DNA from 2 places in the Faecalibacterium sp. An58 genome. Region 2 is predicted to be linked to the other one. Evidence: predicted binding sites of a transcription regulator. Region 2 holds the regulator's gene; the other holds the start of a gene.
The links. The regulator HrcA, encoded in region 2, represses chaperone genes, less so after heat shock. The targets are predictions, from matches to a motif close to TGTTAGCACTCNNNNNNNNNGAGTGCTAACA.
Positions count from the first base shown of each region.

Region 1: a site for HrcA is predicted at 2,376-2,406, ahead of B5G12_RS05765 (Hsp20/alpha crystallin family protein). Genes of this name have one in related genera too.

Region 1 is NZ_NFHX01000005.1:38,050-47,892, forward strand. Features, by position in the region: gene B5G12_RS05755 (YitT family protein) at 1-632, shown strand, start outside; gene B5G12_RS05760 (phosphoribosylaminoimidazolesuccinocarboxamide synthase) at 829-1,698, shown strand; gene B5G12_RS05765 (Hsp20/alpha crystallin family protein) at 1,780-2,241, opposite strand; gene B5G12_RS05770 (Hsp20/alpha crystallin family protein) at 2,593-3,057, opposite strand; gene B5G12_RS05775 (BlaI/MecI/CopY family transcriptional regulator) at 3,319-3,741, opposite strand; gene serC (3-phosphoserine/phosphohydroxythreonine transaminase) at 4,053-5,135, shown strand; gene B5G12_RS05785 (phosphoglycerate dehydrogenase) at 5,154-6,314, shown strand; gene B5G12_RS05790 (UDP-N-acetylmuramoyl-L-alanyl-D-glutamate--2,6-diaminopimelate ligase) at 6,390-7,868, opposite strand; gene B5G12_RS05795 (cell division protein FtsQ/DivIB) at 7,875-9,269, opposite strand; gene murG (undecaprenyldiphospho-muramoylpentapeptide beta-N-acetylglucosaminyltransferase) at 9,307-9,843, opposite strand, start outside.
Region 2 is NZ_NFHX01000013.1:18,153-27,995, forward strand. Features, by position in the region: gene B5G12_RS09045 (transketolase) at 1-183, shown strand, start outside; gene B5G12_RS09050 (transketolase family protein) at 187-1,131, shown strand; gene B5G12_RS09055 (DJ-1 family glyoxalase III) at 1,424-1,999, opposite strand; gene B5G12_RS09060 (YerC/YecD family TrpR-related protein) at 2,019-2,324, opposite strand; gene B5G12_RS09065 (GNAT family N-acetyltransferase) at 2,436-2,927, opposite strand; gene B5G12_RS09070 (pentapeptide repeat-containing protein) at 2,956-3,636, opposite strand; gene B5G12_RS09075 (nitroreductase family protein) at 3,636-4,157, opposite strand; gene B5G12_RS09080 (UTRA domain-containing protein) at 4,315-5,049, opposite strand; gene trxA (thioredoxin) at 5,478-5,789, shown strand; gene B5G12_RS09090 (stage V sporulation T C-terminal domain-containing protein) at 5,938-6,480, shown strand; gene hrcA (heat-inducible transcriptional repressor HrcA) at 6,692-7,747, shown strand; gene B5G12_RS09100 (nucleotide exchange factor GrpE) at 7,760-8,410, shown strand; gene dnaK (molecular chaperone DnaK) at 8,509-9,843, shown strand, end outside.

The DNA of each region.
Region 1 (9,843 bases), on a different contig from region 2:
GCATCAGCTGTATGGGCTGGACCGTCTACTCCTCGATGGCCCTCTCCTTCTACGTCTCCCTGTGTGAAGCCATCTGGCCCATGACCGCCCCCTTCACCAACGACACCCTGCTGGAGCTGATCTTTGCGGTGCTGCTGCCCGCCATCGGCAGCGCCATCGTGTTCAACATCGGCGCTTCCACAGGCGGCACCGATATTGTTGCCCTCATCCTGACCAAACATTCCTCCCTGAACATCGGCACCGCCCTGATGGCCAGCGATATCCTGATCGTCAGCGGCGCGGCCCTCATCTTTGGCGTCCAGACCGGCCTGTACTGTATCCTGGGCCTGATCGGCAAGTCCTTTGTGGTGGACGGCGTCATCGAGAGCATCAACCAGCGCAAGGTGTGCACGGTGGTCACCTCCAACCCCGAGGACGTCACCGACTTCATCCTGGACGAGCTGCACCGCTCGGCCACGGTGGAGGAGGCCCAGGGCGCCTACACCGGCAAGAGCATGACCGTCATCATGACGGTGCTCACCCGCCGGGAGGCCACCCATCTGCGCAACTTTTTGCGGATGAACGACAACCACGCCTTCATCACCATCGTCAACTCCAGCGAGATCATCGGCAAGGGCTTCCGGGCCGTGTGATGATAAGTCATACTTATTCCAAATCTGCCGCCCGAAAGGGCGGCTTTTTTGGGGTTTTTACCAGAATTTGACCCACGCCGGGCAGCAACTCCCCCATTCTGGCGGTAGGAAAATGCCGGCGGATATGATACAATACCCATGGAACCGAAGGCCGCGGCCCCCAGCCGCCCCATGAGAGAAGAAGGAGTGTTTTCTGATGACTGAGTACAAGCCTTTCAAAGAGGGCAAGGTGCGCGAGATCTATGACGTGGGCGATGCCCTGGTCATGGTGGCCACCGACCGTATCTCCGCCTTTGACGTGATCCTCAAGAACAAGATCACCAAAAAGGGCGCCGTCCTGACCCAGATGAGCAAGTTCTGGTTCGACTATACCAAAGACCTGCTGCCCAACCATATGATCTCGGTGGATACCGCCGATATGCCCGCCTTTTTCCGCCAGCCCCAGTTCGAGGGCAACAGCATGCTCTGCCGCAAGCTGACCATGCTGCCCATCGAGTGCATCGTCCGCGGCTACATCACCGGCAGCGGCTGGGCCAGCTACCAGAAGACCGGCAAGGTGTGCGGCATCACCCTGCCCGAGGGCCTGCGGGAGTCGGACAAGCTGCCCGAGCCCATCTACACCCCCAGCACCAAGGCAGATCTGGGCGACCATGACGAGAACATCTCCTACGAGCAGAGCATCGATGTGCTGGAAAAGCACTTCCCCGGCAAGGGCGCAGAGTACGCCCAGAAGCTGCGGGACTACACCGTGGCCCTGTACAAGAAGTGCGCCGACTACGCTTTGAGCCGCGGCATCATCATTGCCGACACCAAGTTTGAGTTCGGCCTGGACGAAGCGGGCAACATCGTGCTGGGCGACGAGATGCTCACCCCCGATTCCTCCCGCTTCTGGCCCCTGGAGGGCTACGAGCCGGGCCACGGCCAGCCCTCCTTCGACAAGCAGTTCGTCCGCGACTGGCTGAAGGCCCATCCCGACAGCGACTACCTGCTGCCCCAGGACGTCATCGACAAGACCATCGCCAAGTACCTGGAAGCTTACCAGCTGCTGACCGGCAAGGAACTGTAATTTTTTGAGTGCAAAAAACGCCCCCGAGAGGTTTTCGCGCCTCTCGGGGGCGTATCGTTTCTGCGTTTTGTGTGCGGGACTTTACTCAATGTCGATGAGGTTGGGATTCACTTTGGGCAGTTCCTTCCTGACCTCGGCGCGGGGCAGGGTGATCTTCAGCACACCGTCCTCAAACTTGGCGTGGATATCCTCCTTCTTGACCGCTTCGCCCACATAGAAGCTGCGGGCGCAGGTGCCCGAGAAAGTCTCACGGCGGACATAGCGGCCGTTCCGGCTCTCATCGTTGGTGTGGCTGCGGACCGCCTGGATGGTCAGGTAACCGTCCTGCAGCTGCATCTGGACATCCTCTTTCTTGCAGCCCGGCAGGTCTACATCCATCTCGTAGCCGCCCTCGACTTCCTTGACGTCGGTCTTCATCATGTTGGCCGCGCGCTTGCCAAAGGTGTTGCGGGTCTCGCGGTTCAGCTCACGGTCCAGCCCTTCAAAGAACGGGTCGAACCAGTCATCGAACAAATTCTCATGAAAAACAGCAGGCAGCAACATACATCAAAACCTCCAATCACAGCCCCTTGCAGGGCCGGTCAATCCATTTCAGCTGCCCAGGCCGGCGGACCTCTGCGGGACTGCTGCGCCCCGCTGCCCTTTCCTCCTGAGCACGGCTTTAGTATAACACCAACTTTTAGCACTGTCAAGTATAGAGTGCTAAAATTAAACAATTGTTCATATTTCATGCAGCCTTTCCGATTTTCAAGCGCTGTACAGTTCTATTGCCAATGTTTGCAGCATTCAGCCAGCGCTCATCGACCGGATCTGCAAAACACAAAATGCCCCCGGGAGGCTTTTCGTCTCCCGGGGGCATCCATTTAAGACGCGCTTTTGGGGGCGCAGCCGCCGTTACTCGATCTCAATGAGATTGGTGTTGGCGGCAGGCAGTTCTTTCTCGGTCTGGGGATGAGGCAGGGTGATCTTCAGCACACCATCCTCAAATTTGGCGCGGACGTCCTCTTTCTTGACGTCCTCACCGACGTAGAAACTGCGGGCGCAGGTACCGGAGAAGCTCTCACGGCGCACATAGCGGCCTTGCTTGTCTTTCTCCTCGTTGCTGTGCGAACGGACCGCCTGGATGGTCAGATAGCCGTTGTTCAGCTCCATCTGGACGTCCTCTTTCTTGCAGCCCGGCAGATCGACGGCCACTTCATAGGTGGTGCCGGTATCCTTGACGTCGGTCTTCATCATGTTCGCGCCGCGCTTACCAAAAACCTGGCGGGACCCGCGGTCCAGCTCCCGATCCATATCCTCAAAGAACGGATCAAACCAATCATCGAACAGATTCTCATGAAAAACAGCAGGCAGAAGCATAAGTCAAACCTCCAATCGCTGCCCTTGCGGGCCGATACTTTACCGCCGGTGTGGAAGGGCCCGGATGCTTTTTACATCCCATCGCCCTTTCTCCTGAGCACGGCTTTAGTATAGCACCAACTTTTAGCACTGTCAAGCACAGAGTGCTAAAATTAATTTTTCTATCACACTCTGTCCATCTTTCATGCAATTTTCCGCGTTTTCAAACGTAGCATCGCAGTTTCAAAAATCCATATCTCTGTCCACAAGTTGCGTCCGCACTCAGAAAAAGGCGTCGTAGCTGTCGTACTCCTCCGCCTCGGCCCGCTTTTCCTCCAGTACGGCGGCAGCCTGCTCCAGCTGGCCGGGGGTCGCCCCGCACTCGCTGACCAGCGCCCGCACCGCCGCTGCCAGATCCCCGCCAAACAGGGTGTCCAGCCGCTCCCGCATACAATAGACCCCATAGGCCCGCCGCGTGACGGTGGGGGTGTAGACATTGCGGTTCGACTCCTTTGTCACCTGCACCCAGCCCTTGGCCTCCAGTCTGCTCAAAAAACTCAGCAGGGTGCCGTCGGCCCAGCCCCGGCTCTCCAGCTGCCGGCCGATCTGCTGCCGTGTGGCCGGGGGCGACGCCTGCCAAAGCGCCAGCAGCACCTGTTCCTCCGCCCCGGACAGGGGTCTGCATCGCTGCGGGATCCCGTACATACGCCCGCTCTCCTTTCTTTTTCTTATACATTTGTCTTGGTTTTATCCATTATACCAGCTTCCGGCCCGGCGCACAAGGGCGCATTCTCCTGTTTTCTTCCCGTTTTTCGCTTATCTTTTACATTTGCATTAGATATTGTATTTGCATGACGTACATTTGTGTGTTCTGCGCCATCACAGCCCCTTTGTGCCGGCCTTTTTGTGCAAAAGAGCTCTTGTTTTTGCCGCCGCAAAACCTTTATACTGTTTTATGTCGATCGCATCTGTTCCGCCGGACACCGGCGGGTTTGGATAGGACGGAGGAATGTACTATGGCACGAGTTTACAATTTCAGCGCCGGTCCCAGCATGCTGCCCGAGCCGGTCCTCAGGAAAGCCCAGGCGGAGCTTCTGGACTACCACGGCAGCGGCCAGAGCGTCATGGAGATGAGCCACCGCAGCAAGTGGTTCGAGCAGATCATCCAGGACACCGAGGCCTCCCTGCGCCGGCTGATGCAGATCCCCGACAACTACAAGGTCGGCTTCTTCCAGGGCGGCGCCACCCAGCAGTTCGCCATGGTGCCCCTCAACTTCATGACCACCGGCAAGGCCGACTACATCGTCACCGGCAACTTCTCCAACCTGGCCGCCAAAGAGGCCGCCAAGTTCGGACAGGTGAACGTGGTGGCCTCCAGCAAGGACAAAAACTTCACCTACATCCCCGACGTCAGCGCCATCCCCTATGACGCCGATGCCAGCTACATCCACATCTGCCAGAACAACACCATCTTCGGCACCCAGTATGTGGAGCTGCCCCAGGTGGACGGCATCCCCCTGGTGGCCGACATGAGCTCGATGATCCTGTCCCGCCCGGTGGATGTCACCCGGTACGGCTGCATCTACTTCGGCGTGCAGAAAAACGTGGCCCCCGCCGGCATGGCCATCGCCATCATCCGGGAGGATCTGCTGGGCCACGCCGCCGACACCGTCCCCACCATGATGAACTACACCACCCTCATCAACAAGGACAGCATGTACAACACCCCGCCCTGCTGGTGCATCTATATGACCGGCCTGGTGCTGGATTACCTCGAGCACGAGGTGGGCGGCCTTGCGGCCATGCAGCAGATCAACGAGGCCAAGGCCAAGGTGCTGTATGACTATCTGGACAGCCAGGACTTCTACCGCAACCCGGTGGAGCACCGCTACCGCAGCACCATGAACGTCACCTTCACCAGCCCCGACCCCGACACCGACAAAAAGTTCTGCGCCCAAGCCGCCGAGGCCGGCCTGGTCAATCTGAAGGGCCATCGCCTGGTGGGCGGTATGCGGGCTTCCATCTACAACGCCATGCCCCCTGCCGGCATCGACAAGCTGGTGGAATTCATGGAAGCGTTCCGCAAGGCCAACGCTTGAGCACAGGAGGGACAGGAAATGTTTACCATTCAGACACTCAACGCCATCAGCCCGGTGGGGCTGGCAAAGCTGCCCAAAAACCTGTTTGAGGTGGCGGTGGACACCGACGCCCCCGACGGCATCCTGGTGCGCAGCGCCGACCTGCTGAACACTGAGTTCAAACCCAATCTGCTGGCCATCGCCCGGGCCGGGGCCGGGGTGAACAACATCCCCCTGGACCGGTGCAGCGAGCAGGGCATCGTGGTGTTCAACACCCCCGGCGCCAACGCCAACGCCGTGGCCGAGCTGGTGGTGGGGATGCTGATCGCAGGCAGCCGCAACGTGCCCGCGGCCTCCGGCTGGGCGCAGGGCCTGGCCGGCGACCCCAACCTGAAAAAGGATGTGGAAAAAGGCAAAAAGCAATTTGTGGGCAATGAGATCGCGGGCAAGACCCTGGGCGTCATCGGTCTGGGCGCCATCGGTTCCCGGGTGGCCAACTGCGCCCTGTCCCTGGGGATGGACGTCTACGGCTACGACCCCTATATTTCCATCGACGCCGCCTGGAACCTCAGCAGCCAGGTGCACCACTGCGTCAACCTGAACGATATGTTGCCCCTGTGCGACTATCTGACCATCCATGTGCCCTATCTGCCCACCACACGGGACACCATCAACGCCCAGACCCTGACCCTGTGCAAGGACGGCGTCAAGCTGCTCAACTACGCCCGGGGCGAGCTGGTGAACAACGCCGCCCTGCTGGAGGCCCTGGAGAGCGGCAAGGTGTCCGTTTATATGACCGACTTCCCCGCCGAGGAACTGCTGGGCAGGCCGGGAGTCATCTGCACCCCCCATCTGGGCGCCTCCACCCCCGAGGCCGAGGACAACTGCGCCATCATGGCCGCCCAGGAGCTGAGCGACTACCTGCGCAACGGCAACATCACCCATTCGGTCAACCTGCCCGATGTGCAGCAGCCCCGGGCCGGGGGCCGGCGGATCTGCGTCATCCACCGCAACGAGCCGGGCATCATCAGCCAGATCACCGCCCTGACCACCGCCGCCAGCCTGAACATCGAGAACATGGTCAACAAGAGCAAAAAGAACATGGCTTACACCATGCTGGATGTCACCGGCGCCATGACCGGCGAGCTGAAGGAAAAGCTTTCCGCCATCCCCGCCGTCATCCGGGTCCGCATCCTGTGACCGCCTGATCCACAAAAATGCCCCCGGGCCTGTCTGCACACCGCAGCGGCCCGGGGGCTTTTTCTCTTGTTTTAATCACTCCAGGCCGGTCTGCCGGGCGTATTCCTCCAGCAGTTCCCGCTCCAGGAAGGGCGTCTTGACCCCCATCCGGTCCCGGTAGGTCTCGTGGCCCTTCCCAATGACAGCGATCAGGTCGCCGGGCTGGGCGTGGTCCACCGCGTAGTGCAGCGCGTCCAGACGGTCGGGGATCTCCACGAACCGGGCGTCGGGGTTGCCCCGCAGCATCCCCTGACGGATGTCGGCCAGGATGTCCTCCACCTTTTCAAAGCGGTTGTTGTCCTCGGTCAGGATGGAGAAATCGGCCATCCGGGCACAGATCTCTCCCATGCCGTACCGCCGCAGTTTGGAGCGGTTGCCGCCGCAGCCAAACACCACCACCAGCCGGTGGGGGTCGTACGCACGCAGGGTGGTCAGCAGGCTCTCGGTGGACACCTCGTTGTGGGCGTAATCCAGCAGGACGGTGAACTTTTTGCTGATGGGCACCAGCTCCACCCGGCCCTTGACCACACAGCGGCCCAGACCGTCGTGGATGGCCTGGTCGGGCAGGTCCAGCACCTTGCCCACCGCCAGGGCCGCCAGGGCGTTGTAGACGCTGAACTGGCCCGGCATATTCACCTTGACGTCCATTTCATCCCGGCCGCTGACGTGGAAGGTCACCCCCAAAAAGTCGTGGGTGCGCAGCAGCTGGCAGTCGCTGGCCCGGTAGTCGGCCCGGCTGTCCATCCCGTAGGTCACCAGGGCGCAGGTATGGCCTTCCAGCAGCGCCTGCGTGTTGGGATCATCGATGTTCACCACGCCCACATCGCACCGCCGGAACAGCTGGCCTTTCCAGCTGCGGTACTCCTCAAAGCTGGCGTGCTCCCCCGGGCCGATGTGGTCGGGAGAGAGGTTGGTGAACACGCCCACCTGGTAGTGGATGCCCGCCACCCGGTCCATCATCAGCCCCTGGCTGGATACCTCCATCACCACCGTGTCGCAGCCCGCGTCCACAAAGGTGCGGAAGTATCTTTGCAGCTCATAGCTCTCGGGGGTGGTGTTGGCGGTCTCCTCGTGGCGGCCCATATAATAGACCCCGTTGGTGCCGATCATCCCCACCTTGCGTCCCGCCGCCTCCAGCACGCTGCGGATCATGTGGGCGGTGGTGGTCTTGCCCTTGGTGCCGGTCACGCCTATCATGGTCATCCGGCGGGCGGGGTTGCCGAACAGGTTGGCGCTCATCAGGGCCATGGCCCGGCGGCTGTTGTCCACTTTCAGCACCGTCACTCCCGCAAGGCCGCTCAGGTCGATGTCGTGCTGGATGACGACGGCCGCCGCCCCTTTGGCCGCGCAGTCGGCGGCAAAGTCGTGGCTGTCCCGCTGGGTGCCCACGATGCAAACGAACAATACCCCCGGGGCTGCCTTCCGGCTGTCATAGACGATGTCGGTGATGTTGGTATCCAGGCTGCCCTGCACCAGCGTACAGGCCACCCCCTGGGTCAACGCGGATAGCTTCATACTGTGTCACTCCTCATTGGTCGTCCCCTCCAGGGGGGCGTCTGTGCCTTCTTGTCCGGCCTCCTGCCCAGCCGTGCCCGGCTGGCCGTCCTGCGGCTGGCCGGACGCTGCCTCGGCGCCATCCTCCGGCGCTGCGGCTGCCGTCTGTTCCGGCGGCAGATAGCCCGAGGGCAGGTCGGGCGTGCCCTGAGCAAAGATGGCCTGCAAGGTGCCGTCGGTCCGCACATGGCTGCAATCCAGCTGGCCGGTGTCGGTCTCGGCGCAGCCCTTGCCCTCTTTGTTCAGCAGCATATATTCGGCGTAGTCCATCTTGTAGTCCAGCTCGTTCAGGGTGCCCAGCAGCACGCTGATCCGGTCCTGATAGAGGAAGGCCAGCTGTTCCACATCGGCGTATTCGATCCGGGTCACGTCCTCCAGCAGGCCGTGCTCCTCCAGCGCCCCCAGCAGGGTCTCCAGGGCCCTCATGCGGCTGTCCGCCGTCTGGCCCGTCTGGCTGTCCGCCGCCTGGCTGGAGGTCTCTCCCTCCGGCGGCGCGGCATAGGCCAGCTGGTCGCCGGGGGTCACGCTCACCGGGTCCCCGCCGTACAGCACCGGCAGCCCCTCGGGCTGCACCGGCTCCGCCGCCAGGATCTTGAGCCCCGCCGACAGGCTGATCCATCCGGTGGGGGTCTGCATGGCATAGGCAGGGGCTGCGGGGGTCACCTGCACCACCACCGTACTGGGGTATACCCGCTGCACCTGGATCTGTTCCAGCAGGGGGAACTCTTTTTCCAGCTGGGCGGCCTTGGCCTCGGGGTCAAAGCTGAAGATGTTCTCCTCCACCTGCACCCCCAAAGCATCCAGGATCTGGCTGCTGGTGTAGGGGCCTGCCTGGGCGATATCTGCCCCGTCGGGGCCGGCCACCCGTATGGCGTTGATCTTGAACAGCATGGTCATGGTCAGGTAGATGCCCGCCCCCGCCACGCACAGCACCAGAAAAGCCGCGGTCAGCCGCCGCATCATCCGGCGGCGGCGCAGCATCTTGCGGGTCACCCGGCGGCGTCTGCGGGCCTCCTGGCGGGGCGGAGCGGGCCGGGCCGGCCGCGCGGCCTGGGGACGTCTGTCCCGGGCGGGACGAGCCGTCTGGGGCCTGCGGCTGTCGCCGCGGGGCGGCCGGGCCCGTCCCCCTGTGGGGAACTGCACCGTATTGTCCCGGCGGGGCGGATGCTCATAAAAGAAGCTGTCCTCCACCCGCTGGCCCGGGCCGCGGCTTTCAAACCGTATCCCTTCGGTATATTGTCCCGGCGTGCGATACGGATCGTTATTCACCGGCCGGCTGGGGGCCGGGCGTCTTGCCTGCCCCTGGGTGCGGCGCGGGACGGCCTGCCCGGCCGGCCTGCGTCTGCGCTGCTTTGCGGGCATACCGCCCCGCCTCCTTTCTCACAAAGTCTGCGGGTCCTTACGGCTCCCGCAGCAGGTCCTGCAGCCGCCGGACGATCTGGTCCAGGCTGTCGTCCACCGACAGGGTGCGGGCATTGCGGCCCATCCGGGCCAGTCTGCCCTCCTCGGCCAGCAGCTGCCGTACCTCGGCCACCAGCTTTTCGCCGGTCAGGTCCTTTTCTTCGATGACCACCGCCGCGTCCACCTTGGCCAGCTCCAGCGCGTTGTAATACTGGTGGTTCTCGGCCACGTTGGGACTGGGGATCAGCACGGAAGCCCGGCCTGCGGCCTCCAGTTCGGCCAGGGTCAGCGCGCCGGCCCGGCTGATCACCAGGTCTGCCGCTGCCAGCAGCTCGGGCATATTGTCGATGTATTCCCGCACCACCAGGTTTTCGCCCCGGGCAAAGCCCTTCTGCTTTTCCAGGTCCCGGAACAACTGCACGCCGTACTGGCCGGTGGCGTGCAGGTGCAGGATGTCCCTGTGCTCCTTCTGCTCCCAGGCGCACAGGTCGGCCACCACCTCATTGATCCGCCTGGCCCCCAGGCTGCCCCCAAA
Region 2 (9,843 bases):
GCTTTCCACGCCGAAAAGGGCCGCCCCACCTTCATCATCCTGAACACCACCAAGGGCAAGGGCGTCAGCTATATGGAAAACAACGCCAACTGGCACGGCAAAGGCCCCGGCGATGACGACTACCGCACCGCCATGGACGAGCTGAACGCCGCCATGGCCCGGCTGGAAAAGGAGGAGTGCTGACCTATGGCAGAAGTAAAGAATATCGCGACCCGCGACAGCTATGGCCGCACCCTGCAGGAGCTGTCCGCCCAGCACCCCGACCTGGTGGTGCTGGACGCCGACCTGTCGGTTTCCACCTGCACCGCCATGTTCCAGAAAGTGGCCCCCGAGCGCTTTTTTGAGTGCGGCATCGCCGAGGCCAACATGATCGGCGTGGCCGCCGGCCTGTCCACCATGGGGCTGACCCCCTTTGTGTCCAGCTTTGCCATGTTTGCCGCGGCGCGGGCCTATGAGCAGATCCTCAACTCCATCGCTTACCCCCGGCTGAACGTCAAGATCGGCGCCTCCCACGGCGGCATCTCGGTGGGCGAGGACGGCGCTTCCCACCAGTGCTGCGAGGACTTTGCCCTGATGCGCTCTCTGCCCGGGATGACCGTCATCTGCCCCTCGGACGACGTGGAAGCCTGTGCAGCCGTGCGGGCGGCCTACGCCATGCGGGGCCCGGTGTATCTGCGGTTCGGCCGTCTGGCGGTGCCCGTCTTCCACGACGCGGCCACCTACCACTTTGAGATCGGCAAGGGTGAAAAGGTCACCGACGGCAACGACATCGCCATCATCGCCACCGGCCTGGAGGTCAACGAGGCGCGCATCGCCGCCGGCCACCTGGCCGAGCAGGGCATCGGCGCCCGCGTGATCAACATCCACACCATCAAGCCTCTGGATGAGGAGATCATCCTGGAGGCCGCCCGTGACTGCCGCAGGGTCATCACCTGCGAGGAGCACAGCGTCATCGGCGGCCTGGGCGAAGCGGTCTGCTCGCTGCTGAGCGAAAAGCTGCCCACCCCCGTGCGCCGTGTGGGCATCCAGGACAAGTTCGCCTGCTCCGGCCCCGCATGGGACCTGATCCACGCCTTTGGCCTGGACGCCGCCACCATCGAAAAGACCGCCCACGAAATGCTGGGCTGCTGATAACAGCAAAAAAGAGCCGCTGCTTTAGCGTGTCGAAAACGACACGCTTTAGGGGGAACCTATTTCTGCCTGCTGCGCAGGTCAGAAATCCTTTCCCCCTAATATCCCCCTTTTGGACAAAATTCAGCGCTGAACCGCGCACTCGCCGCAAAGCGGCTCGCACACTCTCAGTGCTGAATTTCCCTGTATGTGTCCTGTCCATCCGCACATGTCGGCTGGACAGGACTTTTTTGACAGTTTGAAAGAGCCGCTGCTTTCGGGCAGCGGCTCTTTTGCGTGTTGGAACAACAGTTCACTTGTGGGAAGCGTACAGCAGGCTGTGCTTGTAGGCGATGGCCTTCTGGATGCGGGCGGCCTCATCGGGGCCTGCCAGCTGGCGCACCAGCTCCAGTCCAAAGGGGATGGCGCCGCCCAGGCCATAGCTGGTGGTGATGGAGCCATCCACCACCACTTCCTGGTTCAGCACGGCGGCGCCTGCCAGCTTGTCCTGGAACGCGGCATGAGCGGTGGCCTTCTTGCCCTCCAGCAGGCCCAGGTCGGCCAGGATGCTGGGGGCGGCGCAGATGGCCGCCACCTTCTTGCCCTGGGCCGCAAAGGCCTTGACGGTGTCGCAGACGGTCTGGTTGGCCGCCAGGTTGGGCGTGCCGGGGATGCCGCCGGGCAGCACCACCAGGTCCACCCCGCTGTAATCCACATCCTCGGCCAGGGCGTCGGCGGTCAGGGTGACGCCGTGGCTGCCGGTCACCTGCAGGCTGCCCGAGGCCGAGGCCACCACGACCTCCACCTTGGCCCGCCGCAGCAGGTCCACCACCAGAAGCGCCTCGCACTCCTCGGTGCCCTGGGCGAAAAATACAACTGCTTTGCTCATTGGGGTTCTCCTCCTGTCTTTACTCCCCGGCATCAGGGGCGGCCGGACGTTCTTCTTCCACGAACTGCCGCAGGACGCTGCCCTGCGCACACAGTACCCGGTTGACCCGGCTGATGATGGCGCTGGACGCGCCGGTCTTTTCCTTGATGTCGGTATAAATGCGTTTGTCTGCAAGCATCTCGGCGATGTCGTAGCGCTGCTCCATGGCGCTCAGCTCGGAATAGCTGCATACGTCCTGGAAAAAGCGGTAGCACTGCTCTGGCGTCTCGAGCTTGAGGATGGCCTGGTACAGGCCCGATTTGCCGGTCGGATGATCTTTTGCCATGATAATGTCCTCACTGGTCAGATGGCGCCCGGGGGGCGCTTCATTGCTTTAGTGTAAGTGTAAACCAAACCGGCCAAAAATGCAATGCTGAATTGCTGAAAAAATGCAAAATCAGAGGAATTTTTCCATCGGGGTCAGATCCATCCGGATGCCGCCCTCGTCCACCGTCTCGGGCGCGCCGGGACGGTAGCCCCGCTCCTTGAAAAAGGCGATGACGGGGAGGGCTTTGGTGTGCACATGCAGCCATACCCGGCCCTTGCCGTCGCTGCGGGCCAGACGCTCGCAGGAGGCCAGGATATCCCGGCCCAGGGCCTTGCCCCGGTACTCGGGCAGCAGGTACAGGTGCAGCAGATGCAGGGCGGTGTTCTCCATCTTCCAGGCAAAATAGCCCACGGGCTTGCCGCCCAGCTGCACCACGAAATAGTTGGCCTGGCCGTCGATGTCCTCCTCGATGGCGTCGGCGCTTTGCAGCCGCTGCACCAGGGCATCCAGCTGTTTGGGGGGATAGAATTTCTTGTAGCATTCCTGCCACAGAGCGGCGGCAAGGTCGGCGGTGAGGTGGATATATTTGGCCTTGGCGACCAGCTTGTAATCAGGCTTCATAACGTTCCTTTCAGCGTTTGGTGGGTTTTCAGCGGATGTCCAGTCCCAGCAGCCGGGCGAGGACTGCGGCCTGGATGGGGTCCACGATGGCGCCCCGCAGCTCCCGCAGGGATTCCCCGGCGGTCAGGCCGTCCAAGCGGCAGCTGCGCAGGTCCAGCCCCCGCAGGCTGGCCCCGGTGACGCAGGCCCCCGACAGGTCCACGTCCTCCAAAACCAGCTGTTTCCAGCGCAGCTCGGCCAGATTGGCCCCCGCCAGGCTGGTGCGCAGGAGGCTGGCGTGCTCCAGGACGCCGTCGTCCAGGCGCAGGGCCTCCAGGCGGCTGTCGGTGCAGGACCAGTCCTTCAGGCGGCTGCCCGACAGGTTGGCCCCCAGGGCCTTGACCCCCTGCCAGGCGCAGCGCTGCCAGCTGCCGTCATACCCCTGCGCCCCCGACAGGTCGCAGCAGCGCAGGATGCAGTCGGTCAAGGCGGCCTTGCGCAGGCCCGCCCCGGTCAGGCGGCAGTCCTCCAGCAGGCAGCGGGACAGCGTCAGGCCGTCCAGCTCCTCCCCCGACAGGTCCGCGCCCCGCACCCAAAGCCCGGCGCCCTCATCCTCCGCCCCTGCCAGGGCATACAGGCGGGCCGCCCCCTCGGGACCTTCCAGCAGGACCAGACCCTGGCCGCCGGCGGGCAGGGCAGGGGCTGCGGGCAGTCTGTCTTTCCGGCCCATCACACCCGGACGATGTAGTCCGCCTTGCGGGGGGCCGCCGGCTTGGGCTGGGCGGCGGGGTAGCCCAGGATGCAGAAGCCTACCCCTTCCCAGTCGCCCTGGATGCCCCATGCTGCCAGCAGGTCCTTGCCCTCCTGGGTGTCGAACATCTCCCGGGCCCGGTTGATCCAGCAGCTGCCCAGCCCAAGGCTGGCGGCGGCGTTCATCAGATTGCCCATCACCAGGCTGCCGTCCTGCTGGGCGGTGGGGCGGTGGGCGTCGGCGATCACCAGCAGATAGGTGGGCGCCCCATACATGGGGTCGCCGGTGGAGCCCATGACGGCGGCGTTCATGGCAGACAATTTGGCGCGGGTGGCCTCATCCTGGATGACAACGATCCTGGGGCTCTGCAGCCCTTTGGCGGTGGGGGCATAGGTGCCCGCCTCCAGCACGGCGTCCAGTTCCTCCTCCGTGATCTGCTTGGGCAGGTAGGCGCGGCAGCTGCGGCGGTTCTTCAAAGTTTCAAGGGTTTCATTGGTCATGGTACAGGCCCTCCTTTGGTCTTGGAATGCGGGGCAAAACCGCCCCGGCACGTCCAGTATACCGCACAAACGGGCAGAACGCAAATCAAAAAGGAGCCGGGCTGCTCGAGGTGCAGCGGCTCCTTTGCTTTTGAGCCATGATGCCATGGCAAATGGGTCACTCGGCTTTCTTGCCGCGGCGGCTGGCCGTGTCCTGAAAGCGGAAATATTCCGGATGATAATGGGAGACGGTGTATTCAAACAGGATGCCGTCGGCATTGAACGCCTGGTTGGTCAGCACGGCCAGGCAGTCAAAGCCGCCCATGTCCAGGTACAGCCGGTCGGCAGGGGTGGCCCGCTCCACCGTGATGGTCCGCTTGCTGGTCATGATCTGAATGCCCAGCTCCTTTTCCAGATAGGCATAGATGGACTGTTCGGCCGCCTCCGGGGTCAGGGTCTTGACCACCGACCGGAGAAAGTAGCTCACATCCAGGATCAAAGCCCGGCCCTCCACCACCCGGACCCGTTCCACATGGTAGACGTCCACTCCAGGCGGGAAGCCGCTGGCCGCAGCCAGGGCGCTGTCGGTCTGGGTCATGGAGAAGTGCACCACCCGCGTCTGGTAATGGGTCCGGCAGCGCGCCGCCGTCTCATGGAAGCTCTCCATGCGGCCCAAGGTGAAGGGGGCCCGGGCTGCAGGGCGGTAGAGTACACGCACCCCCTTGCCCTGGATGGCCTGGACATAGCCCCCCTCGATCAGCCCGGCCAGGGCCCGGCGCACCGTGTTGCGGGAGCAGCCGTACACCGACACCAGGGTGTTCTCGGAGGGCACAAGGGACTGGTAGGGATAGTCCCCCTGCTCGATCTTGTTTTTAAGGTCACGATAGATATCACCGAATTTGGAACGGGGCATAAAGGCCTTCCTCTCTGCCGCCTGCCTGGGCCCCCGGCGGTGCGGTATGGTTTCAAACTGGGACCGGCGGGGTTGTTCAAAAAGCGGATGAGGCGGGAAACGTCCGCTGTTTTTACTGTTACAAGTTTACAGCAAAAACTTGCAAAAATCAACCCGCAAATTTGTGCGGCCTGACAAAAAGTGAGAAAAAATCCCGAAAACTTTATTTTTAGTATTGACTTGTGTGCACAGGTGTGCTATTGTTTAAAGTAGTATGCTTGTATGAACAAGGATACTTTTTCCTCCTGTTTTGACGCCAGGACGCCCGTTTTGCGCGGCTCCCGCCATCGGTGACACAGTTACGGAACGAGCGGGCCCTTTCCGGTTATACTGTAACCGTAAACAAGACGCCGCGCCATACGCGCTGAGATACTGGGAGGTAGAAGGAAATGTCTGTTGTTACCATCAACAAAGAGAATTTTAACACCGAAGTGCTTCAGAGTGACAAGACCGTCCTGCTGGACTTCTGGGCAAGCTGGTGCGGCCCCTGCCGCATGCTTTCCCCCGTCGTGGACCAGGTGGCCGAGGAACGCCCCGACGTCAAAGTCGGCAAGGTGAACGTGGATGAGCAGCCCGAGCTGGCAGCCCAGTTCGGCGTCATGAGCATCCCCGCTTTGCTGGTGTTCAAGAACGGCAAGCTGGTCAACCAGTCGGTGGGCAGCCGGCCCAAAGCGGGCGTCCTGGCTCTGCTGGACGTATAAGACGTATAAAAGATACCAAAAGACCTTTGCACCATTTAAAGCGCCCTGCGAAAGCAGGGCGCTTTTCGGTTCTGCCGGGTATAAATCCCCTTTTCTTACAGATACTATCCATCACAGGCCCTATAAAAAGGAAAGTGAGGAAAACAACATGAAAGCAACCGGCATTGTCCGCCGCATCGACGAGCTGGGACGGGTGGTGATCCCCAAGGAGATCCGCCGCACCCAGCGCATCCGCCGGGGAGACCCCCTGGAGATCTTCACCACCGGCGATGGGGAAGTCATCTTTAAAAAGTACTCTCCCATCGGGGAGCTGCACAGCACCGCCAGCCAATACACCGATGTGCTGAACAAATGCTTTGCCATGACCGCCTTTGTCTCGGACCGGGACCACATCATCGCGGTCAGCGGCACCGGCCGGCGGGAGATCGCGGACCGCAGCGTCAGCCAGCCCCTGGAAAAGCTGATGGAGAGCCGCAAGCCCTATCTGAACGAGGGCAGCCCGGAACAGGCCGTCCTGCCCTGTGAGGGTTCGGATCGGGCCATCCTGTGCGCCTGGCCCATTGTGGCGGCGGGGGACGTCACCGGCGCCGTCGGCCTGCTGACCGAAGACCGCAGTGAAAAGCCCGACGCCGCCCACCAGAAGGCGGTGTCGGTGGCGGCGGCTTTTCTGGCCAAACAGATGGAGGAGTGAACCCGACAGCGTGCCGGGCTGCGGGCCTTTGGGCCTGCGGCCCGTTTTTTGCGCCTTGGGTCAAAAGGCGGAGATTATGACAGAATTGAAAACTTTTTTGCCATCCCCTTGACAGCGCGCCTGTTTTGCATATAATAAACTTAGCACTCAGAGATAAAGAGTGCTAAGACATCCACAAACAAACGGACACAGGACAGGGAGGCGGGACAGCATGGCAATGGATGAGCGCAAGCAGCGGGTGCTGCGGGCAATCGTATCCCTCTACAGCGTAGAGGGGGAGCCAGTGGGCAGCAGCGTCCTTGCCAACTACTTTGATATGGCGGTATCCAGCGCAACGCTGCGCAATGAAATGGCCGCCCTGACACGGCTCGGCCTGTTGGAGCAGCCCCACACCAGCGCGGGCCGGGTGCCCAGCGCCAAGGGTTACCGCTATTATATCGACCACCTTCTGGATGACAGCCAGCCTCTGGACCGTGTGACCCGGGCCCGGGTGGACAGCGTGTTCGCCAGTCTGGACCACGAACCGGACCGTCTGGCGCAGGGCTCCGTCAAGGCGCTGGCCCAGATGAGCGGCTACACCGCGGCGGTCAGCACGCCCTGTGCCGACGACCTGTGCATCGCCCACTTTGAGGTGGTGCAGGTAGGCCGCAGCGCCGCCGCCGTCCTGGCGGTGACCACCGCCGGCTATGTGCGCACCCGGGTGGCCCGGGTGCGGGAGGGCCTGACCCGGGAGAACGCCGCGCAGCTGGCGTCCCTGCTCAACCACAGCCTGACCTTTGTGGCGGCGGTGGACCTGACCCAGCGGAGGCTGGCCGAGCTGTGCAGCCAGATCAGCCCCACCCTGGTGCCGGTGGTCAGCGCAGCGGCCGCCATCCTGGAGGAATCCGCCACGCCCAGGGTCTACCTGGGCGGCGAGCCCTTCCTGCTGGACTGGCCCCAGCTGCAGGGCGGGGTGCAGCAGATCCTCACGCTGCTCAACGACGAGGCCGCAGCGGCCCGGCTGATCACAGCTCCCGCCGAAGGCACCAGCGTCCTGCTGGGAGAGGATATGGACCCCCGGATCCCCGGTCTTTCGGTGGTCAGCTGCCGGTATCTGGCCGGGGGCGGGCTGTTCGGTTCGGTGGCCCTGGTGGGTCCCACCCGGATGCCCTTCAGCAAAGTGATCCCCCTGCTGGAAGCCTTCGCCGACGAGCTGGGCGAGGGGATGGCAGGCAAACGCAAAGAAGCACCACAGGCCGCCGTGCCCCGGCGGACCCGTCATATATAAGGAGGAGCGCAGATGAGCGAAGAAACCAAAAAGGCCCCCGAGGCCGGGGCCCCCGAACAGGCGCCTGACACCGGCGTAAAGGAGGAAGCAACCCAGCAGGCCGCTTCTCCCGAGACCGGGACGGCCGATCCGGCCGGCGCCCCCAAGGAGGAGCCCAAAGAGGACGCCAAGAAAAAGGACGGATGGTTCAACAAAAAGAGCCGGGAGCTGGAGGGCGTGAAAGCCCAGCTGGCCGCCGCCGAAAAATCCGCCGCCCAGGCCAAGGAACAGCTGCTGCGGATCGCCGCCGAATACGACAACTACCGCAAGCGCACCACCCGGGAGGCCGACCAGAAGTTCAACGACGGCATCTCCTATGCGGTGAACCAGATCATCCCCATCCTGGATACCCTGGAAATGGCCGCCAACGCCCCCTGTGCCGACGAGAACTACAAGAAGGGCGTCACCATGACCCTGGAGAAGGCCGCCAAAGCCTTCCACACCCTGCGGGTGGAGGAGATCGAGGTGCTGGGCAAGCCCTTCGATCCCAACCTGATGAACGCCGTGCAGCAGGTCCCCGCCCAGGAAGGGCAGGAGAGCGGCACGGTGGTCACCGTCTACCAGAAGGGCTACAAGCTGGGGGACAAGATCGTCCGCCATGCCACCGTCGTGGTGGCCGAGTAGTCCGCCCCGTCAAAAGATCTTTCCGTGATACGATCGCGTTTTACGCATAGAAATCAGCAAGACAAACAAGCATGAGCTTTGAGAGAGGAGCCTTTATTATGAGCAAGATCATTGGTATCGACCTTGGTACGACCAACAGCTGCGTCGCCGTGATGGAAGGCGGCGAGCCCGTCGTCATCCCCAACGCCGAAGGCGCCCGCACCACCCCCTCGGTGGTGGGCTTCACCAAGACCGGCGACCGCCTGGTGGGCCAGGTGGCAAAGCGCCAGGCCATCACCAACCCCGAAAACACCGTTTCGTCCATCAAGCGCAAGATGGGCACCAACGAAAAAGTCACCCTGGGCGGCAAGGAGTACACGCCCCAGCAGATCAGCGCCATGATCCTGCAGAAGCTGAAGGCTGACGCCGAGGCTTACCTGGGCGAGACCGTCACCGAGGCCGTCATCACCGTGCCCGCCTACTTCAACGACAGCCAGCGCCAGGCCACCAAGGACGCCGGCACCATCGCGGGCCTGAACGTCCGCCGTATCATCAACGAGCCCACCGCCGCATCCCTGGCCTACGGCATCGATAAGGAAGACGACCAGAAGATCATGGTCTACGACCTGGGCGGCGGCACCTTCGATGTGTCCATCATTGAGATGGGCGACGGCGTCACCGAGGTCCTGGCCACCAACGGCGACACCCACCTGGGCGGCGACGACTTCGACCAGCGCATCATCGACTGGATGGCAGACGCCTTCCAGAAGGAGAACGGCATCGACCTGCGCAAGGACAAGATGGCCGCACAGCGCCTGAAGGAGGCCGCCGAGAAGGCCAAGATCGAGCTGTCCAGCGCCATGACCACCCAGATCAACCTGCCCTTCATCACTGCGGACGCCACCGGCCCCAAGCACCTGGACATGACCCTGACCCGGGCCAAGTTCAACGAGCTGACCGCCGACCTGGTGGACCGCACCATGACCCCCGTGCGCAAGGCTCTGGCCGACGCCGGCCTGCACGCCTCTGACCTGAAGAAGGTCCTGATGGTGGGCGGCTCCACCCGTATCCCCGCCGTCTACGACGCGGTCAAGAAGGAGCTGAACTGCGAGCCCTTCAAGGGCATCAACCCCGACGAGTGCGTGGCCATCGGCGCTGCCATCCAGGGCGGCGTGCTGCAGGGCGACGTCAAGGGCCTGCTGCTGCTGGACGTCACCCCGCTGAGCCTGGGCATCGAGACCCTGGGCGGCGTGTGCACCAAGATCATCGACCGCAACACCACCATCCCCACCCACAAGAGCCAGGTGTTCTCCACCGCAGCCGACAACCAGCCCTCCGTTGAGATCAACGTGCTGCAGGGCGAGCGTGAGTTTGCCCGCGACAACAAGAGCCTGGGCGTGTTCCACCTGGACGGCATCGCACCGGCTCCCCGCGGCGTGCCCCAGATCGAGGTC